One region of the Sorangium sp. So ce836 genome, then DNA from elsewhere that is predicted to be linked to it. Evidence: riboswitches for the same ligand, from Rfam matches in the RefSeq annotation. Region 1 holds a riboswitch; each other region holds the start of a gene.

Region 1 (7,741 bases):
CTTCTCGGCGCGGCTCTCGGTCAGCTCGGCGAGCCGCTGCTGGTACGAGAGCAGGTCGCGCCAGCGGCCGAGCGCCTCGTAGATGCGGGTGAGCTCCCGCACGGCGTCCACGTCCTTGTCGTCGAGCTGGACGATCTGGGTGAGAACCGTGACGAGCGCCGCGTCGTTCTTGGCGCGGTCGCGGTAGATCCCGGCGATCTCGCGGAGCACGGCGACCCTGCCGGCGACGTCGTCGGCGGGCGTGCGCTCGAGGTCCTGCCGGTAGAGCTCGACGAGGGCGTTGTACCCCTCGGTCTGCAGGTAGAGGCGCTTCAGGGCGTCGCGCGCCTGGCGGTTCTCCGGATCGGTCCGGAGCACGGACTTGTACTGCTCGATCGCCTTGGCGGCGTTCTCCTGCGACTCGGCGAGCCGCGCGAGCTCGGTGGCGATGGCGCGCTTCTCGGGGCCGTCGGGCAGGGCGCGCTGCGCGTCCGTGAGGATGGTCGTGAGCCGCGGCTTGTCGCCGCGCTGCTCCAGGACCTCGCGGTAGAAGTTGAGCATCCCGGCGTGCGCCGCTTCGGCGCGCCGCACGCGGTCGAAATAGGGCTCGGCCGCCTGGGGCTGGCCGCGCATGCGCCAGTGGACCATGGCGATCTGCACGAGCATGCCGAGCTCCTCGCCCGGCTTCACGCCGCCGCTGCGGAGCTGGTCCTCGTAGAGCGCGACGAGGCGATCCCAGTCGCCCGCGGCGGAGTACGCCTCGGCCAGGAACGAGAGCGCCTCGGGCTGGCCGGGCGAGAGGTCGAGCACCTCCTCGTAGGCCGCGACCGCGCGGGCCGGGTCATCGAGGTGGGTCTTGATGGTGCGCGCCGCGCGGAGGCCCGCCGCGATGCGGTCCTCCTTGGCCTGGGCCTCGGCCTTGACGAGCGACTGGACGCGGACGACGGCGTCCCAGTCGCCCGCGGCGGCGAAGGCGATCTCCGCGAGGTTGGCGGCGCGGCGGTTCTTCGGGTCGAGCTTGAGGGCGAGATCGATGAGCTCGGTCACCTTCTCGCCGAGCTCGGCCCGGCCGTAGCGGTAGCCGATGTCGGCCGCGCTCGTGGTGAGCGCGCTCTTGAAGGCGCCGTCGGTGGCGGCCTCGGCCTCGGCCACGTAGCGGTCCACGAGGTCGCGCCACCGCTCGCGCTTCGAGGCGTCGGTCTCGAGGGCCTCGGCGGCGGCGTCGTCGTCGGGGCGCAGCTCGAGCAGCCGCTTGTAGGCGGCCGCCGCGCGGTCCACGTCGATGAGCTCCTCGTGGTAGACGCGGGCGAGCTCCGCCTGCATCGCGCCCTCGACCGGACTGCCGGCGGCGAGCGCGATCTCCAGCTCGAGCAGGCGGGCGACCGCCTGCCACTCGCGCCGCTGCTCGTGCCGCGCGCGGGCCGCGCCGAGCAGGCGCTCGACGTCCCCGGCGCCCGCGCCGTTGTTCGGAGCGGTCACGGCCTCCGCGAGCTCGTTCCAGGCCGCCTCGTTTTCGGGCTCATCCTGCAGGCGCCCAAGGGCCATCCGAATCGTCTCAACGCTCATCGTCTCTCCGCGGACCTCGCGAGATCGGTCCGGTCCGTTCACGGGCCGGGCGAAGATAGCCGGGCGGCCGACACGGTTTCAAGGTTCCTGGCCCCCGCGGGTCGGGAAGCGCGGGCGGAGCTTTCGCGTGCTTCTGCCGCGGGGACGGCCAGCGGGCGGGCCGTCGGCATGGGCGGTTCACCGCGCCCTCGGCTTCGGGTATCAACCGCGGCCATGGAAGCTACGACGATCAAGCGCTTCGGGGTGATCGGCGCGGGCCAGATGGGGCGAGGCATCGCCCAGGTCGCCGCGGCCGCGGGCCTCGAGGTGGTCCTGTGCGACGTCTCGAGGGCGCTGGCGGAGTCGGGCAAGGCCCAGATCGCCGCCATCCTCGCGAAGCAGGTGGAGAAGGGCAAGATGGCCGCGGAGGCGCGGGAGGCGCTCCTCGGCCGCGTGGCGGTCGCGGACGGCATCGCCGGCCTGTCGGGGGTCGACCTGGCCGTGGAGGCGGTGACCGAGAGCTTCGAGGTGAAGAGCGGGATCTTCAAGCTCGCGGACGCGGCGATGCCGAAGGGGGCGATCCTGGCGTCGAACACGTCGTCGATCTCGATCACGCGGCTCGCGGCGGTGACCGGACGGCCTGAGCTGGTCATCGGGATGCACTTCATGAACCCGGTGCCGCTGATGAAGCTGGTCGAGCTCGTCCGTGGGGTGCAGACGTCGGACGCGACGTACGAGGCCGTCCGGGCGCTCGCGGTGGGGCTCGGCAAGACGGTGATCACCTCGAAGGACCAGCCGGGGTTCATCGTGAACCGGATGCTGATCCCGTTCCTGAACGAGGCGTGCTTCGCGCTCCAGGAGGGGCTGTCCACGCCGGAGGACATCGACGCGGGGGCGCGGCTCGGGCTGAACCACCCGATGGGGCCGCTGGAGCTCGCGGACCTGATCGGGCTGGACACGGTGCTCTCGATCGCGGAGGTGCTGCACCGGGAGTTCGGGGACTCGAAGTACCGGGCGCCCACGCTGCTGCGGAACCTGGTGGCGGCGGGGTGGTACGGGAAGAAGAGCGGGCGGGGGTTCTACGTGTACGACGAGAAGGGGCAGAAGACGGGGCGGGCGGTGTAGCGGAACGGGCGCGGCTGCAGCGGAGCCAGCGGAGGAGGGGGCGCGGCTGCAGCGGAGCCAGCGGAGGAGGGGGCGCGGCTGCGACCGAGCCAGCGGAGGAGGGGGCGCGGCTGCGACCGAGCCAGCGGAGGAGGGGGTGCCGCGCGGGGGGCCGGCGGGGGCCCCTCCCACAAACTCGCGCCTTTTGGGGGGCTATTGCCGTGGGAATGGGTGGGTCGGTCCCGGAGGGCGTCTCAAGGAGCACGCCGGCGCTCGGGTTTGTGGGGCCCTACCCCGCCGGCCCCCCGCGCGGCACCCCCTCCTCCGCTGGCTCTCTCCAGGGCGGGACAGGGGTGGAGGGCGGGGCTGCGCTGCGGTTGGGAAGACGGCCTGTCTGCGCGACTCCCCTCGATAGCGCGCGGGCCGTGTGCACTTATCAAAGTAACGAATGAGCGCCACCGCGGGGCATTTGCTGGGGTCGCTCGAGACTCGACGTTCGTTCCATGTCCCAGAGCGGGCGCGTGACCTCCGCTGGAAATCGCTCGCTCGTCGGCTCAGCCACGGGCTCAGCATAGCGGGCCCAGGCGGTCACGAAATGACCCCTTTCCCCGGCGCGCGGCGCGCGCTTCCCCCCGGCGCGGCGCGCTGCTAACCACCGGTCATGACCGCTCAAGAACAGCAGCCGGGGGTCCCTGCTCGCGGTGCCCTCCAGTTTGTCGCCGTCGAGCGCGCGGGCCACGTCGCCACCGTGACCATGCAGCGGCCCGACAAGCTCAACGCCCTGAACCCCGCCGTCCTCGGCGAGCTCACCGCGGCCTTCCACGACCTCCTCGCGCCCGCCGAGGGCAACGAGGTGCGCGCGGCCGTGCTCACCGGCGCCGGCAAGGCGTTCGTCGCCGGCGCCGATATCGCGGAGATGGCCGCCATGAACAGCATCGCCGCGAAGCGGTTCGCCGAGGCAGGCCACCGCCTCGCCGACCTCATCGAGACCGCGCCGTTCCCCGTGATCGCCGCGGTCAACGGCTTCGCGCTGGGCGGGGGCTGCGAGCTCGCCCTCGCCTGCGACTTCATCTACGCCGCGGAAGGCGCCAAGCTCGGCCAGCCCGAGGTGAACCTGGGCGTCATCCCCGGGTTCGGCGGCACCCAGCGGCTGCTGCGGCGGGTCGGCCCCGGCCGCGCGCGCGAGCTCATCTACTCAGGCGACATGATCACCGCCGAGCAGGCGCTCTCGATCGGCCTCGTCAACGCCGTCTTCCCGGCGGCCGAGCTCCTCGCGCGCGCCCGCGAGACCGCCCTCAAGATCGCCTCGCGCGGGCCGCTCGCCGTCGCCGCCGCCAAGCGCGTCATCCTGCGCGGCGAGAGCCTCGACCTCACCGCCGCCAACGAGCTGGAAGCCCAGGCCTTCGCCGCGCTCTTCGGCAGCGAGGACCAACAGCTCGGAATGAAAGCGTTCCTGGCGAAATCGCAGGCCACGTTCACAGGAAAGTGAGTTTCCGAACAGCGGGCCGGAAGACCCAAAAAAAGACCGCGTGTCATGCTGGAGGGGGGCCAGACATGACCGCGGCAGGGAAACCGCAGCGGCGCGGAGAACGTCCGCTGCGGTGCTCGAAATAGCCCGCACGCGCTCCGGGCCGGGGGGGGAAACCGCGCCGGTGCGCATGCGGTGCTCGGAGTGTGGCACCCGGAAGCAGGTTGTCGATAACAAAGTGCAACCGATGCACGCGGATGAGCGGATTGCTCCCAGCACGATGACAGCCAGGAGACGGCGCAGCGCGCACACCGCCGATTCCCGCGAATGCGCGTTCGAGCCGGGCATACCCGCGCGGGAGCAGCGTCCGGCGGAGTCGCTCGCCGCACGCTCGAAAAGAGAGCACGAGAGCCCGCCCCGTCACGTCAGGCTCCGCGACGAAGCGAGCCAGACACGGAACACTTGCTCACAAGTAAAGAGCCAGGACGAACAAAGCACACTGCGGCGAGAAAATCACCGGAACGTGCGCCGCACGCGCGGGGCGGCGCACGCTCCGAGCGGGCCCCGGGGGCGAGCGGCGATCCCAGGACGAGCAAGTAAAGAGACTTTAACTACAGAAACACATCGCTTGCAGCTTTTTCGAGGAAGCTTGTCCGCGTGCGTCTCGGTCAATTTCGCGGACTCCACGTTGCGCGCGGAGGACGCGAGCGCGCATCGCGCTGCCTGTCGGCGCGACAGGGCGGCGCCACGCGCGCAGGACACCACGGCAGCGGCGGACCGGCCGCTCGCAATGGCGCGAGGGCGGGCGCGGGACAGCGCGGGCCCCCGCCGCGCCGGACCTCCGGACGCCGGGAGCGCTCCGCGGACCGCGGCGGGCTGGACGGCACGCGGCGGCAGCCCGCGCGCGCGGTTCGTCACGGAGCTCGGTCCGGCGTGAGGCGCGCCCGCGCGGACCGCGGAGACAGCCGCCGCGAGCGCACCCGCGCGCGCCGCGAGACGGCCGCCGCGAGCGCACCCGCGCGCGCCGCGAGACGGCCGCCGCGAACGCGCCCGCGCGCCTCGGGGCAGCCCCGCGAGGCGAGCGCCTGCCCCGCGGCCGCGGCGCGACGTCCTTGACGCCGGGCGCGAAACGGGACTACCGAGCATCCATCTGACAATCCACACCTCGGGTGCCCTCTGGGCATAACAGGGAAGCCGGTGCGAAACCGGCGCGGTACCGCCACCGTGAGTGGGGAGCCGCCTCCAAAGACCACTGGGCCTCTGAAGAGGCCTGGGAAGGTGGACGCGGCGCTGGGAGCCCGAAAGGCTCCCTGAACCCATGAGCCGGGAGACCTACCCGAGCCCCCCACGAGGTGCAGCTTGCGCACGTCTTCGTGGCGTTCGGGTGCGGACTTCACCCGGAGCGCCGAAATCGGTCTTCACGGCCGCGCTATATCCATCGCCGCCGTGCTCTTCGCGACGCTGCTCGCGCCCCGGCCCGCGGCCGCGATGCACCTCGCGGAGGGCGTCCTGCCGCTCGGCTGGTGCGCGGTCTGGAACGCGCTCGCCCTGCCCTTCGTCGCCGTCGCCCTCCACCTGCTCCGGCGCCGCACCCAGAACGACGCCTTCTACAAGCCGTTCGTCGGCCTCATCGCCGCCGCCGTCTTCGCGATCTCGTGCATGCCCGTGCCGGTGCCGACCGCAGGGACCTGCTCCCACCCGTGCGGCACCGGGCTCGCCGCGGTGCTCATCGGCCCCTGGATGACCGTCCTCGTCACCGTGGTGGCGCTCCTCATCCAGGCCCTCTTCCTCGCCCACGGCGGGCTCACCACGCTCGGCGCCGACGTCGCGTCGATGGGCATCGCGGGCGCGTTCACCGGATACCTCGTCTTCCGGCTCGCGCGGCGCTGCGGCGCGAGCCTCTGGGTCGCGGGGTTCCTGGCCGGCGTGACGTCCGACTGGGCCACGTACGCGACCACGGCGCTCGAGCTCGCGCTCGGGCTCGCGGGCGACGGGTCGGTGGGATCCATGTTCACCGGCGTCGCCCTCGCCTTCGTCCCCACCCAGCTGCCGCTCGGCCTGCTCGAGGGCGCCATGACCGCGGGAGCGCTCGTCTTCCTGCGCGCCCGGCGGCCCGACATCCTCGAGCGGCTCCAGGTCGTCCCGCTCCCCGCGGGGGCGTCGTGACGCGGCGGGCCGCGCACCGCGCGCTGCCGGCGCTCGCGGGGGGCGCGCGCGCCGCGGCGCTGCGGCTCGCCGCCGCGCTCCCGGCCGCCGCCGCGCTCTGCCTCGCCGCGTGCGGCAACGCCTCGTGGGACGGGATCGACGAGGCCGTCGTCCGCCGCGTCGCCGAGGACGCCGGCCGCCACGACACGGGGCCGCTGTTCGCGGGCCTCGAGGGCGACCTCCTGCTCTTCGCGTTCCTCTGGGCAGGGCTCCTCTCCGGCTTCGCCCTCGGCTACTTCTCGCGCGTGCTCTTCGTGGAGCGCGCCGGCCAGCCCGCCGGCAAGCCCGGCGGCGACGGGCTCCGTGCGGATTGACCCCCCCGCGCGGCTCCGCGACGTGGATCCCCGGCTCCGCCTCGGGGCCGCCGTGGCCGCGTGCTGCGTCGCCGCGGGCGCGCGCTCGCCCTGGACGCCGGCCGCGCTGCTCGCCGTCGCGTGCGCGGCCCTCGCCCTCCAGGGCATGAGCGCGGGCGCCGTCCTCCGCGCCTTCGCGCCCGCCGCGTGGCTCGGAGGGCTCGCCGCGGCCCTCGCGCTCGCGCTCACCCCGGGCGAGCCGCTCCTCGCGGGCGCGCCGTTCCCGCTCGACGCGATCGCGCGCGACGGGGCCCGCCGCGCCGCGGTCATCGCCGCGCGCGTCCTCGCGGCCGCCGCGGTGCTCCGGTGGCTCTCGAACGCCGCCGCGCCCGCCGAGATCGAGGCGGCGCTCGCCGGGCTCGGCGCGCCCGCGGCCCTCGTCGAGCTGCTCGCGCTCGCGCGGCGCTTCGCCGGCGTGCTCCAGCGCGCCGCCGACAGCGCGTGGAGCGCCGCCGCGCTCCGCGGCGGGTTCGCGCGCCCGGGCGCCGCCGCGCGCTCGGCCGGCGCCGTCGCGGGCGTCGTGGCGCTCCGGACCCTGGAGCGCTCCGAGCACGCCGCCGTCGCCATGCAGCTCCGCGGCTACCGGGGGGAGCTCCCCGTCGCCGACCGCCGGCCGAGCGCGCCCGCCGCGAACCTCGCGTTCGCCGCCCTCGCCCTCGCGGCCCTCGGGCTCAGCGTCGCCGCCGGAGCGGCGGGATGAGCGCGATCGCCCTCCGTGCCCCCAGGGTCGGCTACCGCGGCGCCGAGCCCGCGCTGCGCGACGTGCGCCTCGACGTCGCCGAGGGCGAGTCCGTGGCGGTGCTCGGCGGCAACGGCGCCGGCAAGACCGCGCTGCTCCGGACGCTCGTCGGGCTCCTCCCCGCGCCCGGCGGCAGCGTCGAGATCGCGGGCCGCCGCGTGGGCTCGCCCTCGGACGCCGTGGCCGCGGGCGCCGCGCTCGTGCTCCAGGACCCGGACGACCAGCTGCTCGGCGCGACGCTCCTCGACGACGTCCTGTTCGGCCCGCGGAACCTGGGCCTGCCCGCGCCCGAGGCGCGGCGCCGCGCCGAGGCGGCGCTCTCGGCCGTGCAGCTCGCGCACCTCGCCG
Region 2 (7,253 bases), 6.0 Mb from region 1:
CCACCGGTTCGGGCGGCGGGGCGACCACGTCGTCGAGCGACGCCGGGAGCGGCGCGGGCGGCGCAGGGGGATCTGGCGGCGACGGCGCAGGCGGAGACGGCGGCGGCGGCGCGGGCGGCGACGGCGGCGCGGGCGGCGACGGCGGCGACGGCGGCCACGGCGTGGGCAGCGGCGGTGCCGCGGGCGACGGCGGCGCGGGCGGCGACGGCGTGGGCAGCGGCGGTGCCGCGGGCGACGGCGGCGCGGGTGGCGGCGGCGGCGGCGGCGTCGTTGACTGCACGGGCGCGGAAACGGTGTTCGCCTCCGAGGTGGTAAGCCACCTCTTCGGGCCGGGCCCGAACTACGGGCAGGACAGGTTCCCGAACATCGCCTTCGGTCCTCCCAAGGGCGGAGGTTGCTGCGGGGGCTCGACCGACGTGGTGTCACTCGGCAACGGCGGCACCGTCACCTTGGGCTTCTCGGGCAACCTCATCGTCGACGGGCCAGGACCGGACTTCATCGTCTTCGAGAACCCCTTCGAGACCGGCCCGACCACCGTGTTCGCCGAGCTCGCGACCGTCGAGGTGAGCCAGAACGGCGTCGACTGGATCGCCTTCCCGTGCACCGCCGCGGCGGCCCCCTACGGCTCCTGCGCCGGCTGGCACCCCGTGCTGGCGAACGCCGACACGAACATCCTCGATCCAACCGACCCCGAGGTCGCGGGCGGCGACGCCTTCGACCTCGCCGATCTCGATCTCAGTTTCGCGCGCTACGTGCGAATCACCGATCGGCCGGATTTGACCGGCGCGACGGGCGTCTTCGATCTCGACGCCGTGGCGATCGCCAACGCATCCTGCCCCTAGAGCACCTATCAGCTTGAAACGCCCGAGAATGAAGAGATTCGGACCACAGAGGCACAGAGAGCACAGAGGGGAGAGAAGAAATGGGAATTTTTAATTCTCTTCCCTCGGTGCCCTCTGTGCCTCTGTGGTTCATTTTCTCGGGTTTCAACCCGTTCGGTGTCCTAGCTCGACGATCTGCGCGCCGTCGCGCACCGCTGACGCGCAAACCTCGCTCGACCGTGCACGCCCTCTCGTTCTGAAGAGCGTCGGACAGGCAGCACAGGCCTGGACGGTCGCGCGCGCATCCGTCGTTGGACAGCGATCGCGCCACATCCATGCGCTCGCCCGGACCCCCAACATATCGCTTGACCGGAGTCGCGCACCGCAATATGTAGTGCCTCATGTTGGTGCCTCGGGCTTCGGCCCGGGGCTTAAAAGGGAACCCGGTGCGAATCCGGGGCTGCCCCGCAGCGGTAAGCGAGAACGATCTCCACGACGAGCACTGGCCCTCCGGGCTGGGAAGCGGTGGACCGTAGGAAGCCGGCGAGAGCCGGAGCGCTCGCGAGCCCGAAGACCTGCCGACATCCTGCGCTGGGGAGACATCCTGCGCCGGTTTGGCCTGGAAGCCTCGAGGGAGGCGGGTGGGTCCGAGCTGGCGCTTATCCTCGCGCCCGTCCCGGTTCCGACCCCCTCCCGCGTTGTCTTCCTTTCGCCCGCGGGGGCGAGCGGTCGGTCCGAAGGCTCTCCTGGAGAGCCGGCGCGCTCGCGCGCATCGGCTGGCCTCTTCGCTCTCGCGGTCTCGACGCGAGCGGTCTGGAACCGCTCCGAACGAAGCGTGACGAGGAGGATTGCCATGCTGAGCGACACAGTGACGACGAGCAACGGCGCGGCGCCGTTGCGGGCGCGGAGCGCGAGGACCGGAGGCGCCGAGGAGGCGCCCCCGCACACGACGATGCGGGTGAAGAAGCGCAACGGGTCGAGCGAGCCCGTCGACGTCAACAAGATCGTCCGGGCGGTGAGCCGCTGCTGCCTCGCCCTGTCCGACGTGGACGCGCTCCGCGTCGCCACAAAGACGATCAGCGGCCTCTACGACGGCGCGACGACGCGCGAGCTCGACCAGCTCTCCATCCAGACGGCGGCGTCGCTCATCGCGGATGAGCCCCAGTACGCGAAGCTCGCGGCGCGCCTGCTCGCGACCTATATCGACAAGGAGGTCCGCAATCAGGAGATCCACGCCTTCTCGCAGTCCGTCGCCGTCGGGCGGCGGCTCGGCCTCATCAACGAGCGGCTCCACGGGTTCGTCGCGCAGAACGCCCGCAAGCTGAACGACGCGATCGAGCCGGGGCGGGACCATGAGCTCGAGTACTTCGGCTTGCGGACCCTCTACGATCGCTATCTCCTCAAGCACCCCGAGACGCGCCTCGTCATCGAGACGCCGCAGCAGTTCTTCCTCCGGATCGCCTGCGCGCTGTCCGAGACGGCGGCGCAGGCCGTCGAGCTCTATCGCCTCTTCTCGTCGCTCGACTACCTCCCGAGCTCGCCCACGCTGTTCAACGCCGGGACGAGCCACGAGCAGCTCTCGAGCTGCTTCCTGCTCGACTCGCCGGAGGACCACCTCGAGACCATCTACCAGCGCTACACCGACGTCGCGATGCTCTCGAAGTTCTCGGGCGGCATCGGGCTCGCCTACCACCGCGTGCGGTCGCGCGGCTCGCTCATCGAGAGCACCAACGGGCACTCCAGCGGGATCGTGCCGTGGCTCAAGACGCTCGACGCGTCCGTCGCGGCCGTGAACCAGGGCGGCAAGCGCAAGGGCGCCTGCTGCGTCTACCTCGAGCCGTGGCACGCCGACGTCGAGGAGTTCCTCGCGCTGCGCGACAACACCGGAGACGAGGCCGCGCGCACGCACAACCTGAACCTGGCGAGCTGGGTCCCGGACCTGTTCATGAAGCGGGTCGAGGCGGACGGCGAATGGAGCCTGTTCGATCCCAAGGACGTGCCCGATCTCCCCGATCTCTATGGCGACGAGTTCGAGCGCCGTTATGCCGAGGCCGAGCGGGCGGGCCTCGCCAAGAAGACGATGAAGGCGCGCGAGCTCTACGCGCGGATGATGCGCACGCTCGCGCAGACGGGCAACGGCTGGATGACGTTCAAGGACAAGGCGAACCGCGCCTGCAACCAGACGGCGCTGCCGGGCCGGACCGTGCACCTCTCGAACCTCTGCACCGAGATCGTCGAGGTGACCTCGAAGGAGGAGACGGCCGTCTGCAATCTCGGCTCGATCAACCTCGCGCGCCACACGGCCGCGCGCGCGGACGGCACCGTCGCGTTCGATTTCGACAAGCTCGCGCGCACGGTGCGGACGGCGGTCCGCCAGCTCGATCGCGTCATCGACCTCAACTACTACCCCATCGCCTCGACGAGGCGCTCGAACCTCCGCTGGCGGCCGGTGGGGCTCGGGCTCATGGGCTTGCAGGACGTGTTCTTTCAGATGCGCCTGCCCTTCGACGCGGAGGCCGCGCGGGAGCTCTCGAGGCGGATCTCCGAGGAGGTGTACTACCACGCGCTCTCGACGTCCGCGGACCTCGCCGCCGAGAAGGGGCGCCACCCGGCCTTCGACGAGACGCGCGCGGCGCGCGGCGAGCTCCAGTTCGACGCGTGGGGCCTCGTGCCGCAGGACGAAGCGCGCTGGGAGGCGCTCCGCGCCCGCATCCGCGCCGAGGGGCTGCGGAACTCGCTGCTCGTCGCGATCGCGCCGACCGCCACGATCGCGTCGATCGCCGGCTGCTATGAGTGCATCGAGCCGCAGGTGTCGAACCTGTTCAAGCGCGAGACGCTCTCGGGCGACTTCCTGCAGATGAACCGCTATCTCGTCGCGGAGCTCAAGCAGCGCGGCGCCTGGACCGACGCGGTGCGCGCCCGGCTCAAGCTCGCGGAGGGCTCGGTCCAGGGGCTCGAGGAGCTGCCGGAGGAGGTCCGCGCCGTGTACCGGACGGCGTGGGAGATCCCGATGCGGTCGCTCATCGACATGGCCGCGGATCGCGGCGCCTTCATCGACCAGAGCCAGTCGCTGAACCTCTTCGTCGAGAACCCCACCATCGGCCAGCTCTCGAGCATGTACTTCCACGCATGGAAGAAGGGGCTCAAGACGACCTATTACCTGCGCTCGCGCCCCGCGACGCGCATCGCCAAGGCGACCGTGGGCGCGGCGCCGGACCTCCCGCCCGCGCCGGCGAAGGCGGCCGCGGACGTGGCGTGCGCGCTCGAGAACCCCGAGTCCTGCGAGGCGTGCCAGTGAGCCGCGTGAGCCGCCCCGCGCGCCTGCTCGATCCGGGCCTCTGCCTCACGCTGCGCCCGATGGGGTATCCGGCCTTCTTCGAGATGTACCGCGCCGCCATCAAGAACACATGGACGGTCGAGGAGGTCGACTTCTCGACGGACGTGGGCGACCTGCGGAGGATGACCGCCGCGGAGCGCCACCTCGTGCAGCGCCTCGTCGCGTTCTTCGCCACGGGAGACTCCATCGTGGCGAACAACCTCGTGCTCAACCTGTACAGGCACATCAACGCCCCGGAGGCGCGGATGTACCTGTCGCGGCAGCTCTATGAAGAGGCATTGCACGTCCAGTTCTATCTGACGCTCCTCGACACGTACATCCCCGATCCGGAGGAGCGCCACCGCGCCTTCGCCGCGGTCGAGAGCATCCCCTCGATCCGGAAGAAGGCCGATTTCTGCATGCGCTGGCTCGACTCCATCGAGTGGCTGGGGAGGCTCGAGTCGCGCTCCGAGAGGCGGCAGTTCCTCCTCAACCTCGTCTGCTTCGCCGCGTGCGTCGAGGGGCTCTTCTTCTTCGGCGCGTTCGCGTACGTGTACTTCCTGCGCTCGCGAGGCCTGCTCCACGGGCTCGCCGCGGGGACGAGCTGGGTCTTCCGCGACGAGAGCGCGCACATGCGCTTCGCCTTCGAGGTCGTGAGCACCGTGCGGCGCGAGGAGCCCGAGCTCTTCGACGCCGGCCTCTCGCGGTCGATCCTCGACATGATGGATGAGGCGATCGAGTGCGAGGCCCAGTTCGCGGAGGATCTCCTCGGCGCCGGCGTCGCGGGCCTGTCGGCGCGCGACGTGCGCCGCTACCTCGAGTTCTGCGCGGACCAGCGGCTCGTCACGCTCGGCATGCCGCGGCGCTACGGGGGGAAGAACCCGCTGTCCTTCATGGATCTGCAGGACGTCCAGGAGGTCACGAACTTCTTCGAGCGCCGCGTCTCGGCGTATCAGGTCGGCGTCGCCGGGGAGGTCGTCCTCGATGCCTCCTTCTGACGTCGAGCGGGCCGCGCGCGGCCGCTTCGTCCTCGTCGCGCTCGACACGCACGGCACGCCCAGGGGCGTGCCGCCGCTCCAAACCATTCAATCGTCCTGAGAAGGGAACGGGGTCTCACCATGTCCGTGCTCGCAACATGTCTCGGTTATCCGCGTTTCGGCGTCGCTCGAGAGCTGAAGAAGGCGCTCGAGAGCTACTGGTCGAAGAGCTCGCCTGCGACCGAGCTCGAGGCGACGGCCTCGATGCTCCGCCGCCGGCACTGGTCTGCGATGAGCTCGCTGGGCATCGACCACATCCCGAGCAACGACTTCTCGCTCTATGACCACATGCTCGACATGGCGATCGCCGTCGGCGCCGTGCCGGCGCGCTATCGCGCCATCTCCGATCCGCTCGTTCGCTACTTCGCGATGGCGCGGGGCCTCCAGGATCGCGCCGCGGGCGTCGACGTCGCCGCGCTGGAGATGACGAAGTGGTTCGACACGAACTATCACTACATCGTCCCCGAGCTCGACGCCGGGCAGCGGTTCGAGCTGGACGCGTCGAAGCTCGTGAGCGAGCTCGAGGAGGCGCGGGCGCTCGGCGTCGAGACCCGTCCCGTGGTGGTCGGGCCGGTCACCCTCCTGCTCCTCTCGAAGCTGGCGCCGGGGTCGCCGTCCGGCGCCAGCACGCTGGACCTCCTGGATCGGCTGCTCCCGGTCTACGAGGCGCTGCTCGGGACGCTCGCGGACCGGAACGTCGCGTGGGTCCAGGTCGACGAGCCGTGCCTCGCGCTGGATCTCGACGCGCGCGCGCAGGACGCCTGCCGGCGGGCGTTCGCCCGGCTCGCCGCGTGCACGAAGCGGCCTCGAGTCCTCCTCGCGACGTACTTCGGCGCGCTGGGCGAGAACCTCTCGCTCGCCGCCGCGTCGGGCGCCGACGCGCTCCACGTGGACCTGGTGCGCGCGCCGGAGCAGCTCGACGCCGCCCTCGCCGCGCTCCCGCGGGCGATGTCCCTCTCGGTGGGCGTGGTCGACGGCCGGAACATCTGGCGCGCCGACCTCGACGCCGCGCACCGGCTGGTCCGGCGCGCGGTCGCGGCGCTCGGGCCGGAGCGGGTCGTGGTGGCGCCGTCGTGCTCGCTCTTGCACGTGCCCGTCGACCTGTCCGCCGAGAAGCGGCTGGACGCCGAGCTGCTCCGCTGGATGGCGTTCGCCGCGCAGAAGCTGGCCGAGCTGCGCGCGCTCGCCGACGCCGCCGCGACGGACGCGCCAGGCTCGGCGCTGTTCGCCGAAGCGCGGAGCGCGCTCGCCGCGCGGCGCGCCTCGAAGCGGACCCGGAACCCGGAGGTCCGCGCGCGGGTCGCCGCGGTGGACGACGGGATGCTGCGCCGGGCGTCGGCGTTCCCCGAGCGAGCGGGGAAGCAGCGCGCGCGCTTCGGCCTCCCGGCGTTCCCCACGACGACGATCGGCTCCTTCCCGCAGACGGGCGATGTCCGCGGCGCGCGCGCCGCGCTGCGCGCGGGGCGGATGACGCCGGAGCAGTACGAGCGCTTCCTGAAGGACGAGACGCGGCGCTGCGTGGAGAAGCAGGAGGCGATCGGGCTCGACGTCCTCGTGCACGGCGAGTTCGAGCGCAACGACATGGTGGAGTACTTCGGCGAGCAGCTCGACGGCTTCGCCTTCACCGAGAACGGGTGGGTCCAGAGCTACGGCTCCCGGTGCGTGAAGCCGCCCGTGCTCTTCGGCGACGTGTCGCGCCCCTCCGCGATGACCGTCCCGTGGTCCACGTTCGCGCAGTCGCTCACGGCGAAGCCCATGAAGGGCATGCTCACGGGGCCCGTCACGATCCTCCAGTGGTCCTTCGTGCGCGACGATCAACCCAGGAGCGAGACGTGCGCGCAGATCGCGCTCGCGCTCCGGGACGAGGTGGCCGACCTCGAGGCCGCGGGCATCGCCATGATCCAGGTCGACGAGCCGGCCATCCGCGAGGGGCTGCCGCTGCGCCGCGACGCCTGGAGGGCCTACCTGCGGTGGGCCGTGGACGCCTTCCGGCTCGCCACGAGCGGGGTCCGCGACGAGACCCAGATCCACACGCACATGTGCTACTCGGAGTTCGGCGACATCCTCGACGCCATCGCC
Region 3 (7,741 bases), 6.0 Mb from region 1:
TGGGCACTCCGGTGCTCCCGCCGGACAGCTGGAAGAAGGCCACGTCGCCGGCCGCGGGGCTCGGCAGCTCCACGGGCTCGGCGTCCACGCTCTCGAGCGCGGTGTGCTCGCCCGGCTGGCCGGCCACGAGGACGTGCCTCAAGGTCTTCACGTCCCGCCGGATCTGACTGGCCAGCTCGCGGTAATCGAACCCGCCGTCCCGGTCGGCGATGACGTAGGCGACCGCCTCCGTGTGCTCGCAGAAATACGTGATCTCGGCGCGCCGGTGGGCGGGCAGGGCCAGGACGGGGAGGGCGCCGAGGCGGAAAAGCGCAAAGCACACCTCGAAGAACTCCACGATGTTCGGGAGCTGGACCACCACGCGATCCCGCGGCCGGATCCCGAGGCGCAGGAGGCCGGCGGCGAGGCGGTCGGCGCGCCGATCGAGCTCACCGTAGCTCAGCCGGCGGTCGTCGCCGACGAGGGCGATCCGATGCGGGTGCTGCGCGGCCCGCTCGCGGAGCAGGTCCCCGAACGTCTCGCCGCGCCAGTAGCCTTCGCGCCGGTAGAGCTCGGCGACCTCGGGCGGCCAAGGGGTCCAGCCGAAGAGGGCCTGTCGGCTTTCCTCCGCGGGCATCACCCGATCTCCGGCGCCTGGTCGAGGCCGAGCGCGTTCAGCATCGTGCGGAGCTTGGCGGACGTCTCGTCGAGCTCGCGCTGGCCTTCGGAGCCGACGACGATCCCGGCCCCGGCGTAGAGCCGGAGCGCCCGCCCGGCGACGTCGGCGCAGCGGATGACGACGGCCCACTCGCCATCTCCGGCGGCGTCGCACCAGCCCACGAGGCCCGTGAAGAACCCGCGATCGAAGGGCTCGAGCGCCTCGATGGCCGCGCGGGCGCGCTCGGTGGGGTATCCGCACACCGCGGGGGTCGGGTGCAGCGCGGCCGCGAGCCTCATCGAGGAGATCGAGCGATCGCGGAGCTCGCCCGTGAGCCGGCTGGACAGGTGCCACAGGTTCGCCGTCTGCGTGAGCGACGGCTCCTCGGGGACGCTCAGGTGCCGGCAGAACGGCCGGAGCGCGGCGGCGACGGCCTCGACCACGATCGCGTGCTCGTGCCGGTCCTTCTCGGACGCGAGCAGGGCGATGGCGCGCCGCCGGTCCTCGTCCGGATCCGGGCTGCGGATCGCGGAGCCGGCCAGCGGGTTGGCGACCACCCGGAGCCCGGAGCGGGACAGGAGCAGCTCGGGGCTCGCGCCGATCAGCGTCCGCGGCCGCGAGCTCGGGCCGCGCTCCGAGCCGGACAGGCCCGCGATCGGATCGGAGAGGTTGGCGGCGAAGGTGTAGCCGCTCCGGTTCTGCTGCGAGAGGCGCTGCAGGACGGCGCGGAGGTCGACCGCCTCTCGCAACGTCATCTCCAGCATCCTGGAGAGGACCACCTTGCTGAGCGCCTCGTTCCGCATCAGGCCCACGGCCAGCTCGACGCCGCGCACGTAATCGCGGGGCTCGGGGACCTTCCGCAGCGTCTGGAGCGAAGCCGGCGGCTGGGGTCTGAGCGCGTCGGCCGCGGCGCTCAGCGGCCCGGCGCTCTGGATCGCCTTCGGCACGATGAGGTGCGCGGGCGAGGTGCTGTTGAACGGCACCGCGCCGACCGCCATGGGGACGCCGTGGCCGGCCCGCCCCTGCGCCGCGAGCACCCGGGTGATGCGGTCCGAGAGGCGCTCGCCGCGGTCGGTGCCGATCGTCTCGAGGATCATGTCGTGCACGCCCTGCGCGAGGAGCGTGCGTGTCGGCGACGCGAAGAAGAACGCCGACTCGGGGGTGTATTGCTTGAGGATCTGCCCGGCGTTCAACGAGGGATGGGCGACGGCAGCCGGCATCGATATGGAATTCATCGAACACTCCTTGAAAGGTGTGGAATCGCGGGGCGCCCGCGGCGCGGCGCTCGGGCCGGAGCGCGGCGATGTCACCGCGCGGCGGCGGCGGCGCTTCCGGCGCTGACGCGGGAGCGCGCGATCGCCGCCGCGCCGCCGCGGGCCGCGCGCTCGGGACCCGGCGCGCCGCGGGTCTCACGGGACGGACGTGCAGCGCGACGCCGCATCGGGGCGCGCCGGCAAGGGCTCGGCCGCCGCGCCTCCGGGGCGAGCGCGAAGCGCCGGGGCACGCGCTCCGCCCGCGAGGGCGTCGAGGCGCGGCGTCGGCGCGAACGTCGAAATGGGCACGTCGTCACATCCAGCTCCGATGGGCTTCGAGAGCCGCGTGGGCTCGGTTCATCGGGCTCTGGACGTGAAGTCGCTGGCCGCTACAGAAACCTGATAAGGAAAATCAGTTTCAACTAACCCATGACATGTTCAATACGAACTGTCAAGGTTTCCTGCGCTGGCCACCGAAGGGGGCCAGCGAGCGAGCCGTGGGAATGAGCCGCGCCGGGCCAGCGCTTCTCGCGTTGACATTCCACGCGAGGTGTGAAACGAGTCGCCGCGCCATCGGTGCTCGCCAGGCCATCGCCCGGCGAGCTGAAAAGGGAACCCGGTGAGAATCCGGGGCTGCCCCCGCAGCGGTGAACGGGAACGACCATCACCATCGAGCACTGGGCCGCGCTTGAGCGGCCTGGGAAGCGGTGATCAGTAGGAGAGCGTCCGGCGACGGCCGCAGCGCCCGTGAGTCCGAAGACCTGCCGAAGGTGCGTGCGCCGGCGATCCGGCGCGCGCTGACCTGAGCCTTCGAGGGGAAGGCGCGCAGGCTCTGGACCACCTCGCTCACGCGCGGTGCCGCAGCCCGTCCCGCAGTCCCTCCGATTCGGCTTTCAGCTCACCCGAGCAGTGCTGGGTCGACGCGGGCAGGCGGGCGTGAATGGTTCAATCTCTTGAGCGTGTGAGGCGCCGCCGGCGGAGCGACGGCGCGGGGTTCTGGCTCGTGCTCGCCGCCGGCAGCGCCGTGGCGCCGGCAGCCATCGCGGAAGAGCTGCGCGGGGCAGGGGCCGAGCAGGGGGGCGGTCGCGCGGCCGCCGCCGCAGCCACGCTGGAGGTGCGCGTCGAAGGGGATCGCGTGCGCGCGCCCGCCCCGCCAAAGGACAGGTCCGTCGCCGGGTCCGTGCTGGGCCGCGACCGCCTGGCCGGCGCGGGGATCGAGGCCGCGGACGTGCTCCGCACGCAGCCGGGCGTCCAGGTCACCGAGTCCGGCGGCTTCGGCGGACCGGCGACCGCCGCGATCCGAGGCGCGACGGCCGCGCAGACGCCGGTGTACCTCGCCGGCGTCCGCCTGAACGACGACGTCGCCGGGACCGCGGATCTCTCGCTCGTGCCCCTGTGGCTCGTCGAGCGCGTCGAGATCTACCGCGGCAACGCTCCGATCGAGGCCGACCGCCTCGGGCCTGGCGGCGCGATCTTCTTCGAGCCTCGACGGCCGTCCCGGACCACGGCCAGCGTGGGCGCCACGGCAGGCTCGTTCGGCGCGAGGCGCGGGTGGGCGTTCGCCGGCGTCAGCGCGGGCCCGGTGAGCTCGATCCTCGGGGTGAGCGCGGAGGCCGCGGCGAACCGCTACACGTTCGTCGACGATCGCGGGACGCTCTTCGACGCGAGCGACGACACCGTCCAGCGCCGGCAGAACGCCGACACGCGCACGATCGACGCCTGGGCGCTCGCGCGCGTCGATCTCGGCCACGGCGCGACCGTGGACGTGATCGCGAACGGCACGGGCCGCGAGCAGGGCGTGCCGCGGCTCGCGCTCTTGCCGTCACGGGAGGCGCGCGGGGCATTCCGGCGCGCGCTCGCGTCCGTCGTGGCGCGGGTTCCGTTCGGCGACGAGGCGCAGCACACGCTCGAGGCGCGCACCTCGTTCATCGAGGCGCGATCCGAGTTCCACGACCCCCTCCTCGAGCTCGCGCTCTTCACGCGCGAGCTCCGCCTCGCCGGCCGCCGCCTGGAGCAGACGCTGGGCGCGACGCTCCATCTCTCCGACCGCCTGAGGGTGCGGCCCATGCTCTCCGTCGCGCGGGAGGGGATCTCGCGCGCGCCGGACGACATCCCGCTCGCGCGCGCGCGGCGCTCGTTCGCGCGCGGCGCCGTCAGCGCGGAGCTGCGCCTCGGCGAAGGGCTCGCGCTGCACGTCCTCGCGAGCGGGGAGTGCCACGCCACCGGCGTGGACCCGGAGCGCCCTTGCGACGCGCTCGCGCCGACCGGACGCGCCGGCGTGGAGGTAGGGAGCGATCGACTCCGGGTCCTCGCGACCGTGGGCCGCTACCTCCGCGTCCCGACGCTCGGCGAGGTGTACGGCATCTCCGGCGTCGTCCACGGCAACGCCGAGCTCGAGCCGGAGGCCGGCGTCACGGCCGAAGTCGGCCTCCGGGCGCAGACGCGGCCCGGCGCGGTGCTGCGCGGCGCCTACCTCGACGCGTTCGTGTTCGGGCGCGCGACCTCCGGGCTCATCGCGTACGCGCGCGCCGGCCAGGGCTACGTGGCCCCGTACAACGTCGGGCGCGCCCGCGTGTTCGGCGCGGAGCTCCTGACCGGGGTCGAGGTCACCTCGTTCCTCCGCGCCGAGATCGCGGCGACGCTCCTCGATCCGCGGGACACGACCCCGGAGCGGACGACCACCAACGACGTCCTTCCGTTCCGCGCTCGCCTCGTCGTCGCGCCGCGCCTCCGCGCCGCGTGGACGCCTCCGGACCGCGGCGTGCTCTCGGGCGCCTCCGGCGAGCTCCGGGCCGTGTACCAGTCGAGCCGGTACGCCGACCCCGCCGGCCTCGGCGTGATCGCGGAGCAGGCGACCGTCGACCTCGAGGCGGAGGCGACGTGGTTCGGAGGTCACCTCGCGACGCGAGCGCGCGTCGCGGATCTCCTGGACGCGCGGCGCACGGACATCGTCGGGTATCCGCTCCCGGGACGGAGCGCGTTTTTCACACTGGAGTCGACATGGTGAACATCCGTCGTTATTGCCTCGCGCTCTCGATCCCGCTCCTCGGCTGCAACGTGGATCCGCCGCCGCCGTCGACGGGCGGTGTTCGAGGCGGCGGCGGGAGCGAGCCGGACACGCCGGGCGCGTGCGAGCGCGGCGTCGTGGTCGTGACGAGCGATTACCAGTCGACGAACATCGCGATCGCGAAGCTCGACGGGACCACGCTCTCGCCCTCGTTCGTGTCGAGCGGCGCAACAAAGCCGGGGCTCAGCCTCGCGCTGTCGGGCGACGTGGACGTGCCGGCCGCGGCGCCGCCGTCCGGCCACGTCGTCCTGATCGACCGGTATGGAACGAACGTGATCACCTGGATGGATCTCGAGACCGCCGAGGTCATCGCGCAGCTCCCGGTCGGACAAGGGTTCGAGTCGAACCCTCACGACTACATCGAGGTGGGCGAGGATCGCGCGTTCGTCTCGCGCTTCGGGAGCAACCCGACCCCCGGCGGCGAGCCCTTCGACGAGGGCGGCGATCTCCTCATCCTCGACACGAAGAAGCACGCCATCGAGGGGCGCATCGCCCTTCCGGAGGAGCGAGAGGGTCTCCTGCCGCGTCCGTCGGGGATGACGCGCGTCGGCGACGACGTGGTCGTGTCGCTCGGCCGGCTCGCAGCCGACTTCTCGGACGAGGGTGAAGGGCGCTTCGTGGGCGTCTCGCCGGCGGAGAACGCCGTCGCGTGGACGGTGGACATCGAGGGGCTCCACGGCTGCGGACGTGTCGCCGTGTCGCCCTCGGGCGAGCGGCTGGCCGTCGCCTGCTCGAGCCGCTTCGACGCGGATGCGATGAAGTTCGATCCGGCGACGAGCGACATCGTGATCTACGACGCGCGCTCCACCCCTCCCAGGGAGATCGAGCGGCTCGGCGTGGCCAGGGAGCTCGACGCCGGGATCCAGCCCTCGCTCGCCTTCGCGTCCGAGGACGTCCTCCTCGCGAAGACCTACGGGGGCAACGCGTCCGCCGGCGACAGCGTCTTCTCCGTGACCGTCGGCACGGGCGACGTGACGTTGCTCGGCGAGGCGAGCCAGCCCTTCGTCTTCGGCGGCGTGCGCTGCTCGCCTGGTTGCGGCGATGTCTGCCTGCTGAGCGACGCGGAGAGGAACAAGCTCCGGCGCTGGAAGGTGACGGCGAACGGAGCGCTCGAGGCGCTGGAGGACGTGACCGTCGATACCCAGATCGGGCTCCCGCCGCGATCCATCGGCGGACTCTGATGCGGCGCCCCAGCGGCGGAGGACGGGTGAGATGACCATGCAAGGAATCGGTGCCGAGCACGCCACGAGCGCGCGTGAAGAGCCGGCGGCCTCGCGTCCGGGGGGCCGCGCGCTCGTCGCGTACGCCGTCTTGCTCGTCGTGCTCGCGGCGGTCGCCGCGGCCTCGCTCGCGCTCGGCCCGGCGAGCCTGTCCGACGCGGGCCTCCGGGCGACCCTGCTGACGCTGCGCGCCGCCCGCCTCGGGGCGGCGCTCCTCGTGGGCGCGGCGCTCGCGGTCGGGGGCGTCGTGGTGCAGGGCCTGTTCCGGAACCCGCTCGCCGAGCCGTCGGTCCTCGGCACGACCGCGGGCGCGGCGCTGGGCGGCAAGATCGCCCTCCTCGCCGTGGAGCTCACCGTCGCCGAGCGCGGGATCCGCGGGCTGCCCCCGGAGATGGTGCTCCCGGCCGGATGCCTCGCCGGGGCGATCGTCGGCCTGGGGCTCGTGCTCGCGCTGGTGCGCGCGCCGGGAGATCTGCTGAGCATCCTCCTCGTCGGCTTCCTCCTCTCCTCGCTGTTCATGAGCCTCGGGAGCCTCGCCACGAGCCTCGCGCAGGAGCGCTGGGAGCTCGGCCGCGCCGTCGTCGCGTTCGCGCTCGGCGGCCTGTCGGGCACGAGCCCCAGGCACGTCGCCCTGGCCGCGCCGCTCGTGCTCGCCGGCGTCGTCGCCGCGTGGTTCTGGGGAAAGCCGCTCGACCTGCTCCTCTCCGGGGAGGAGGAGGCGGCGTCGCTCGGCGTGGACGTGCCCCTCGTGCGCCGCTTCTGCATCCTCTGGATCGCGGTGCTCACCGCCGGCGCCGTCGCGCTCGGGGGCAACGTCGCCTTCGTGGGGCTGCTCGTGCCGCACGCGCTGAGGCCGTTCCTCGGCGTCGACCATCGGCGCCTGATCCCCGTCGCGGCGCTGGGCGGCGCCGTCTTCGTCGCCGCGTGCGATCTCGCCGCGCGCCTCCTGCCCGCGCGCGGGGAGGTGCCGCTCGGCGTCATCACCGGGCTCATCGGCGCGCCGGCCTTCCTGGTGCTGCTCGCGCGCTCGCAGCGGGAGGCCGAGCGCGGCTGAAGCCGTCGGTGTGGCCGGGCTGCGCGTCCGTCGCGGGGGGCGGGTCGTCGTCGACGACGTGTCGTTCACGGCGCCCTTCGGCGGCGTGCTCGCCGTGCTCGGTCCGAACGGGGCGGGCAAATCGTCCCTCCTCAAGGCGCTCGCCGGCGTCGTGCCCTCCGAGGGCGACATCCGGCTGAACGGGCGCCGCGCGCGCGAGCTCCGCGCGCCCGAGCGAGCGCGCCTCGCCGCGTACGTCCCGCAGCAGTCCGAGCTCCGCTCGCCGCTCGCGGTCGCGAGCGTCGTGGCGCAGGGCCGGTACGCGCACCACGTCGGGCGCGTGCGCGCCGCCGCGGCCGACGAGGAGGCCGTCGATCGCGCGCTGCGGCTGACGAACACCACGCCGCTCGCCTCCCGCCCCTTCCCCGCGCTCTCGCAGGGCGAGCGGCAGCGCGTGCTGCTCGCGCGGGCGATCGCGACGGAGGCCAGGATCCTCTTGCTCGACGAGCCGACCGCTGCGCTCGACGTCGG
Region 4 (7,741 bases), 6.0 Mb from region 1:
CTCCGCGCCCTCGGACGGTACGAGCCGCGAGCTTACGCGGGGGACGCGCTCCTCATCTCCGCGCAGGCGTCCCGCGGCCCGTCGCTCGATCTCCCGCCGGATCGTGGGTGGACGCCGATCCTCGTAGGGCGCTTCGACATCGAACCTCTCGATTGCGGGCACTACGACTTCTCGCTCGCTCCCATCGCGTCGCGCGTCGCCGCGATGGTCGTGCGCGTGCTGGAGCGGACGGCGAACGCCGCTCCCCGATCCATTTCACAGGAGATTTCTCGATGAGCGATCGAGGGCGCTGGCTCATCAGGAGCGCACCAAGCGCACGGCCCCGCGCGCGGCTCCTGTGCTTGCCCCATGCGGGCGCAGGCGCGTCGCTCTTCCGCCTCTGGCCGGAGCGGGCGCCAGATGCGGTCGAGGTCGTTCGCGTCCAGCTCCCCGGTCGGGAAGAGCGCGCGCGCGAGCCGCCGTCGCTCTCGATGACGGAGGTCGTCGCGGCGATCGAGCGCGAGCTCGGCGATGGGCCGCCGACGGCGATCTTCGGGCACAGCCTCGGCGGGCTCATCGCGTTCGAGCTGGCGAAGCGCCTCCATGAGGCTGGCGCCACGCCCGCGCGGCTCTTCGTCTCCGGAGCGCGTCCCCCGCACCTGCCCGATCCGCACCAGCTCCACCGCCTGCCGGAGCCGGACTTCATCGAGGCGCTACGGCGGCGAGGCGGAATCCCCGACGATGTCCTCCGGCACGCCGAGCTCCGCGACATGGTAGGTCGGCTGCTGCGCGCCGACCTCGCCCTCGCGGAGACCTGGCACCGCCCCGAGCCCGTCGCCCTGCCGGTGCCCATCACCGTGTGCGCCGCAAGGGCCGACGCCGTGGTTTCCTGGGAAGCGACCGGGCATTGGAGCCTCTGCTCGACGCGGGGTTACGAGCGCGTCGAGCTGCCCGGAGACCACTTTTTCATCAAGCAGCACGACGCGCTCGTGATGGCCGCCGTGTTCCCCAGGATCCTCCAGGCCACCGCGGCGCGATGAGCGACGTCACACCTTCCATGCAGCTACGCGTCCGCGGGCTGGACAAGACCTACCCCGGCGGCGTCCGCGCCCTGTCCGGCATCGAGCTCGACGTCGGCCCCGGCCTCTTCGGCCTGCTCGGGCCGAACGGCGCCGGCAAGAGCAGCTTGATGCGGACGCTCGCCACGCTCCAGCGGCCGGACGCAGGCTCGATCCACCTCGGCGAGACCGACGTGCTCGCGGATCCGGCGGCGCTCCGGCGCCGGCTCGGCTACCTGCCCCAGGACTTCGGCGTGCATCCTGGCGTGACGGCGCGAGGGCTGCTCGATCACATCGCGTTGATGAAGGGCATCGTGGACGGCCGCGAACGCGCCCGCGCGGTGCATGAGCTCCTCGAGCGCGTCAATCTCACGGGCGCCGCCGATCGCCCGGTGGCGGAGTTCTCCGGCGGGATGCGGCAGCGCGTCGGCATCGCGCAGGCGCTCCTCGGCGCCCCGCGGCTCGTGATCGTCGACGAGCCGACCGCGGGGCTCGATCCGGCGGAGCGCAACCGGCTTCACCAGCTCCTCTCGGAGATCTCCGGCGAGGCTATCGTCCTGCTCTCGACGCACCTCGTGGACGACGTCGCCAGCCTCTGCGGCGACATGGCGATCCTCGCCGGCGGCCGGATCGTCCGCCGCGGCTCTCCCTCAGCCGCATGCGCGGAGCTCGATGGCAAGCTCTGGCAGGCGCGTGTGGCGCGCGCGCGGCAGGCCGAGGTCACCCGCGGAGTCCGGCCTCTGCAGGTGTCCCCGAGGCTCGGCGATGTCGTGGTCACCGTGGTGAGCGCGACGCGGCCCGGCGAAGCGTTTGGCCCGAAAGCGCCGGAGCTCGAGGATCTCTACCACCACAGCCTGCACGAGGCGTCCGCGTGACGACGCCCTCGGCTCAGGGTTTCGGGCAGCGGGCGCTCTGGGTGAGCGCCGTGGCCCGCGGCGAGCTCAGGCGCCAGCTCCTCGGCTCCGTGAACCTCATCCTGATGGCGTCGCTCGTCGTCCAGACGTGCATCTACGCGCTGAACTCCGAGTACATGGCGCAGATCGGCGCCAGCGATGTCCCACGCAACTCGCCGTACGTCATCTACCACTTCACGAGCGACAACGGCTTCTGGCTGATCTTCTTCCTCGCGCACATCATGACGAGCGCGGTCGTCGACGACCTGAAGCACCGCTTCGCCGAGGTCGCCTACACGTTCCCCTGCGGGCCGAGGACGTACCTCTTCGGCAAGTACCTGGGCGCGCTCGCCTCCGGGCTCGTCGTCGCCGCGTCCGTATCGATCTCCTGGGTGCTGGTGCCCATGGCGATGCGTCACCTCGCCGGGCGCGCCGACCTGTTCATGCCCACGCCCTGGAGCGCGGTCGCGCACGCCTATGCGCTGTTCCTCGTGCCGAGCGTCTTCGGATTCGGCACCCTCTACTTCGCCGCGGCCGTGCGGAGCGGGCGCTCCGCGCCTGCGTATGCGCTGTCCTTTCTCGTCATGGCCGTCTGGATGGTTGGTATCCTCGTGCTGTGGCGAGGGGGCGTGGACCGCGAGGCAGGGGAGTGGCTCGACCCCATCGGCTATAACTCCGTCGCCGCGCAGCTCTCGTACTGGACGGCCGAAGAACGCATCCGCGGCACGATGAGCCTGACGGGGCCGTTCCTGGCGAACCGGCTCGGCGTGATGGGAATCGGTGCGCTCGCGCTCGTCGCCGCTTTCGCGAGGCCGAGCGCGGAGCGGCTCCTCGTCGGCTACCAGCGGGGCGAGGCCGGTGGATCACGGGGGGTGTGGGGCCGTGGGCAGGCGACCCGGAGCCCCGGGCATCCATCCTGCGCGCAGACCTCGAGCGAGGCGCCCGCGCTCCCGAGGCACGAGGCGAAAGCGCGCTTCGACACCCGAGCGCAGGGCCGCGCGGTCGCGCTCGTCGCGTGGCAGCTCCTCGCCGAGAGCCTCCGCGCGCGCGGCACCCGGATGGTGCTGCTCTTCGGGCTGATCCTCATGGTGGCGAGCGCCATGTTCCAGCTCGACGGCGGGGCGGACGGCCCGCAGCTGCCCTGGGCAGGCCTCGTGGGGCTGCGGCTCGTGGAGTTCTTCTACATGCCGACGGCGATCTTTCTCTGCTCCTCCGCTGGCAGCTGGGTCACGCGCGAGCGGGACGCCGGCTTCTCGCAGATCCAGGACGCGCTGCCGGCGCCGACGTGGGTGATCGCGCTCCCGCGCGCGCTCGCCCTCGCGGGGCTCGCCCTCGCGCTCGCGCTGGCCCCGACGCTGAGCTTGCTCCTCGTGGAGCTTGCGATCGACCGCGCCACCTTCGCCCCGCGCGAAGGCATGTTCTTCGCGCTCGCCGTCATCTGGCCCGCGAACCTCCAGGTCGCTGCGCTGGCGCTCTTCTTCTACAGCGTGGTCTCGCGCCGCGCGCTGGCCCATTTCCTGGCGTTCAGCGCCGTCTTCCTCTGCGTCATGAACCACTCGCTCAGCGTGGTCTCGCAGACGGCGCTCCAGTACGCGATGCCGATCCACGTCTTCTATTCACCCCTCACCGGCCTCGCGCCGTGGATCACCCAGGCGATCTGGGTGAACGGCTGGCTGCTGTCGGTGGCCGCGGCGATCGTGTTCGCCGCGGTCCTCTGGTGGCCGCGCGGCACGGAGCTCGCCTTCCGGGCTCGGCTTCAGCGCGCGCTGCGCGAGCGCTCGTCGGGCCAGATGATGGTGCTCGGCGGGATCGTGGCCGTCGGCGCCCACTGCGGGCTCCGGGTGTACAGGGCCGTCAACATCGAGAACAGATACCGCTCGCCGGGAGAGGAGCGCGCAGAGGCGGCCTTGTACGAGGTGACGTATGTCGGGGTCGCTGCTGCCCCGAGGCCGCGTGTGATGGAAGGAAAGCTCGAAGTCGAGCTCCGCCCGGCGGAGCGCGAGGCGCGCATCGCCTACGAGCTCACGCTGGAGAACGGTGGATCGCGGCCCATCGAGGCGCTCGACTTCGACGTCCCGGAGAAGCTCTCCCTCGCCGCCATCGACGCGGAAGATCGAACGATCGCGTCCTGGGACCGCGACGATCGCCTGCGGCATCACCGGATCACGCTCGGGCGGCCCCTGGAGTCCGGAGAGACGGTCCGCGTCACCTGGCGCGGCGCGGCGGCATGGCCGTCGTTCGCCAACGAAGGCAAGCCGCACCCGATGTCCTCCGAGGGGGCCTGGCTCCAGGACCGCGACCTGCTCCCCAGGCTCGGGTACGATCGGCGACGAGAGCTCCGCGCCGAGGGTTACCGTCGCGAGCTTGGATTGCCAGCGCGGCGCCCGCTCCCGAGCGCCCCCGATGCGGCATCTTCCCAGCAAGCGTACGGCCTGGAGAGCACGGCGTTCCCCTTGGCCGTCACCGTGCGGGCCCCGGACGCGCTCGATCTGGTGGTCTCCGGCGCGGCGGAGGGGCACGGGCAGGTCGAAGGGCGCGTGTCCGGGTCCGAGCGGCTCGCCATCGTCGCTGGCCGCTACGCGCGCACGAGCGGCACCTTCGGGGGCGCAGAGGGCGAGGTGTCCGTCGACGTCTACCACCACCCCGAGCGGGTCTCGGTGGCGCGCGCCTTCCGTGATGCGGCCGTCCGGTCGCTCGGCGCCTTGTCGGCGCGCTACGGCGATTATGGACGTCCACGCGTGCGCATCGTCGAGGTCCCGAGGGAGATCAAGGCGACAGGGCTGTTCGGCGACGTCCTGCTCCTTTCCGAAGAGGATGGCTGGGACGACGCTCCCGAGAACCCGGGCGTCCTCTTCGCGACGGCGCGGCACCTGTCGAAGCGCTGGTGGATCGATCGGCTGCACCCCGCCCTCGTCGCCGGTTACGCCACGCTCGGAGAGGGATTGCCCGTCCTGAGCGGCCTCGTCACCGTCGATGCCGTGCTCGGCCGGGAGACCCGCAGGGCGATCTCGGACCGCATCGGCGAGAAGGTGCTGCGCTCGATCGCGGAGGCGCGCGAGCCTGTCGTCCCGCTGATGGAGGCGGACGCGGGCGCGTACGTGCCGCTCTACGCGGGCCTCGCGATGCAGCGGCTTCGCGATGAGCTCGGCCCGGACGCCTTCGACGGCGCGCTCCGGCAGCACCTCGGCGCGCAAGGGGGCCGGGGAGCGCCGGGTGCGAGCCTCGCGTCCCTTGCCTCGACATGGGAGGCGCTGCCCGGCGCCGGCTCGGCCGCACAGGGCTTGCGAACCGTGGAGTCCTGGGCTGTCCGCGCCCTCTCGGCCGACGGCGTGCCCGGCGAGGACGGGCGCTGGAATATCAGCCTGGATCTCGCGTTCACGCCATACACGTTCGAGGGGCACGCGTGGCGCCCTTCCGTCGCGCCGGCCTCGGCGCAGGCTCCCATGACGCTCGCGCTGCTCGACGACGCCGGCAATGAGCTCTCCCGCGTGCTCGCGACGCGCAGCCCCGGCGCCGATCGCGTGACGTTCACGTCGGAGCGCCGTCCGGCCGCCGTGGTCGTCGACCCGGATCGCGTGCTCCTCGATCGCAGCCCGCAGCAAGATCGCGCTGCAGTTCGGCGCGCGGGGGTGCGCTGGACGCGCTGAGCGCCGCCGTGGTCCGCCCCCGCTTCCGCGGACAGTCTCACCATGCGCGAGCGCGGCTACATGGGCCTTATCCGAGCTCCATCGGTTCATGCAGGCGAGCCGCGTGTGCGGTCGCACGTCACGTCAGTCACCAAGATAGTTGAGCGCCTGGGCGTCGAACTGCCGCTCGAGCGCCTTGGGGGCGATCGGGTCAGTGTGCCGCGAGCGCACGCGGCGAAGGCTTGTACGGCCAAGCCCGGCGCATCGATCTTCGACAGTGGACGCGCTGCATTCGTCCGCTCGTCCTGCCCCCACCCCAACATCTCGCTTGACCTGCGCATCGCACCGCCATATGTAGTGCCTCGTGTTGGTGCCCTTGGCTTCGGCCCGGGGCTCAAAAGGGAACCCGGTGCGAATCCGGGGCTGCCCCGCAGCGGTAAGCGAGAACGATCTCCACGACGAGCACTGGCCTTCGGGCTGGGAAGCGGTGGACCGTAGGAACCCGGCGCCAGCCGGAGCGCTCGCGAGCCCGAAGACCTGCCAACATCCTGCGTCGGGGAGACATCCCGCGCCGGTTTGACCTGGAAGCCTCGAGGGAGGCGGGGAGGTCCGAGCTGGCGCAGACGCACGCGCCGTCCCGGTTCCGATCCGTCCCCCGAGCTTTCTTTCGCAAACGCCCGCGGGGGCGAAGGGTCGGTCCGATGATCATTTCCCAAGGTTCAGCGCCGCTGCGCGTCGCGGCCGGCGCTGTGCGCATTTCTGCATCTTCTGTCGCCGCAGCGCTCCTCCTGCTCTCGCCGCCGGCCTTGGCGGACGCCTTTGACGAGTACGCGGGGAACACGTCGTATACGTTCGACCTACCCGCCATCGCCGACGGTTGGTCCATAGCCCTGGACGGGTTCCCGACGACATCGGAGGAGATCGATGGCTACGAGCTGGCCGGGCGGCTCCTCGTCGCCAACGATCAGACCGTGTACCTCCAGAAGAACTATGGATCGGGCGTCTACGTGCCCGTCGCGACGCTGAGCGACGGGCCGATGGATCCGAGCTTCCTCGCCATCTCGCCGGACGGCAGCACGATCGCGCTCGGCGTCGGCTACGGGGCGCCGCTGCTCGTGTTCCCGAGCTCGATCCTCAGCGTCACCTCGCCGCCCGACCTGCTCAGCCACGGGGACGTGATCGAGCTCGACGTCGATTACTACGATGGGGCCTGGTACGGTAACGACGCGCTCGTCATCAACGGTGGCTGGAACGGGCCGGGCGGCTACACGAGCGGCGTCTACGCCCTCGATCTGACCGCGCCGCAGATCGCGGAGATCCCGCTGATCACGAGCATCCCCGGCGCCTCCGGGGGGATCGCCGTGGACTCCGCGGGCAACCTCGTCACCGGGATCGGCTACCAGACCTCGCCCAACCGGACCGGCGAGCTCAGGATCTGGGCGGCGGCCGACATCCAGGACGTCATCGACGGCACGGCGAGCGCGTACGCCTACGGCGGCAGCGAGGGCTCGCTCCTGGCGAGCAACGTGCTGAGCGCGGCGGCGCTCGGCTTCGACGGGGACGACGCCCTGCACGTGGGCGGCGGGGACGCGTTCGGCGTCGGCGGCGCGAGCGAGAACGGCTATGCCGCGCTCATCCGCGCCAGCGTGGTGGCGAGCGTCGTCGGGGGCAGCCAGACGCCGGTGAACGAGGGGAGCTCGTCGCAATACCTCGAGCTGACGCCTGACGCGTGCGAGGACGACAGCGCGACGTCGCCCATCGCGTTCGTCGGCCACACGAGCGCCCTGGCGATCGCCTGGAACCCGTCGGGCGACGAGTACTCGTCCCCCGCGGGGCAGTGCTACTCGGCCGGGAGCGCCTCGGACTTCTGGGAGATCGGGGTGACGCCGAAGGTGACGCTGTACTTCCCCGACGGCGCGCCGGACGCCGACAGCGACGGCGTGCCCGACGGCGCGGACAACGCCTACCTCACGGCGAACGCGAACCAGCGAGACACCGACGGCGACGGCTTCGGGAACATCGCGGACGCGGATCTCGACAACGACGGCGACGTGGACACCGCCGATTACAACATCCTGGTGGCGTCGTGGAGCACCCAGCTGGGCAACCCCGGGTACAACCAGCACGCCGACTTCAATGGAGATGGGAGCATCAACACCGCCGATTACAACATCTATCTCGCGCG

The links. A riboswitch is a leader RNA that binds a small molecule or an ion and turns the genes downstream of it on or off. The one in region 1 is predicted to bind cobalamin.
Region 2: it holds a riboswitch for cobalamin, as region 1 does, so the genes downstream of both, NQZ70_RS24120 (ribonucleoside-diphosphate reductase subunit alpha) here and NQZ70_RS02435 (energy-coupling factor ABC transporter permease) in region 1, are expected to answer to the same signal.
Region 3: it holds a riboswitch for cobalamin, as region 1 does, so the genes downstream of both, NQZ70_RS24165 (TonB-dependent receptor) here and NQZ70_RS02435 (energy-coupling factor ABC transporter permease) in region 1, are expected to answer to the same signal.
Region 4: it holds a riboswitch for cobalamin, as region 1 does, so the genes downstream of both, NQZ70_RS24110 (dockerin type I domain-containing protein) here and NQZ70_RS02435 (energy-coupling factor ABC transporter permease) in region 1, are expected to answer to the same signal.

What each region holds. Positions count from the first base shown of each region.
Region 1 is NZ_CP102233.1:634,423-642,163, reverse strand. It holds gene NQZ70_RS02450 (tetratricopeptide repeat protein) at 1-1,524, opposite strand, end outside; gene NQZ70_RS02445 (3-hydroxyacyl-CoA dehydrogenase family protein) at 1,759-2,649, shown strand; gene NQZ70_RS02440 (enoyl-CoA hydratase/isomerase family protein) at 3,290-4,117, shown strand; cobalamin riboswitch at 5,247-5,451, shown strand; gene NQZ70_RS02435 (energy-coupling factor ABC transporter permease) at 5,585-6,262, shown strand; gene NQZ70_RS02430 (hypothetical protein) at 6,259-6,615, shown strand; gene NQZ70_RS02425 (CbiQ family ECF transporter T component) at 6,605-7,354, shown strand; gene NQZ70_RS02420 (energy-coupling factor ABC transporter ATP-binding protein) at 7,351-7,741, shown strand, end outside.
Region 2 is NZ_CP102233.1:6,645,818-6,653,070, forward strand. It holds gene NQZ70_RS24115 (hypothetical protein) at 1-842, shown strand, start outside; cobalamin riboswitch at 1,210-1,419, shown strand; gene NQZ70_RS24120 (ribonucleoside-diphosphate reductase subunit alpha) at 1,675-4,119, shown strand; gene NQZ70_RS24125 (ribonucleotide-diphosphate reductase subunit beta) at 4,179-5,135, shown strand; gene metE (5-methyltetrahydropteroyltriglutamate--homocysteine S-methyltransferase) at 5,256-7,253, shown strand, end outside.
Region 3 is NZ_CP102233.1:6,655,567-6,663,307, reverse strand. It holds gene NQZ70_RS24175 ((2,3-dihydroxybenzoyl)adenylate synthase) at 1-616, opposite strand, end outside; gene dhbC (isochorismate synthase DhbC) at 616-1,872, opposite strand; cobalamin riboswitch at 2,448-2,674, shown strand; gene NQZ70_RS24165 (TonB-dependent receptor) at 2,831-4,897, shown strand; gene NQZ70_RS24160 (YncE family protein) at 4,891-6,138, shown strand; gene NQZ70_RS24155 (iron ABC transporter permease) at 6,170-7,231, shown strand; gene NQZ70_RS24150 (ABC transporter ATP-binding protein) at 7,242-7,741, shown strand, end outside.
Region 4 is NZ_CP102233.1:6,637,831-6,645,571, forward strand. It holds gene NQZ70_RS24090 (non-ribosomal peptide synthetase/type I polyketide synthase) at 1-276, shown strand, start outside; gene NQZ70_RS24095 (thioesterase II family protein) at 273-1,019, shown strand; gene NQZ70_RS24100 (ABC transporter ATP-binding protein) at 1,037-1,912, shown strand; gene NQZ70_RS24105 (ABC transporter permease) at 1,909-5,577, shown strand; cobalamin riboswitch at 5,908-6,116, shown strand; gene NQZ70_RS24110 (dockerin type I domain-containing protein) at 6,363-7,741, shown strand, end outside.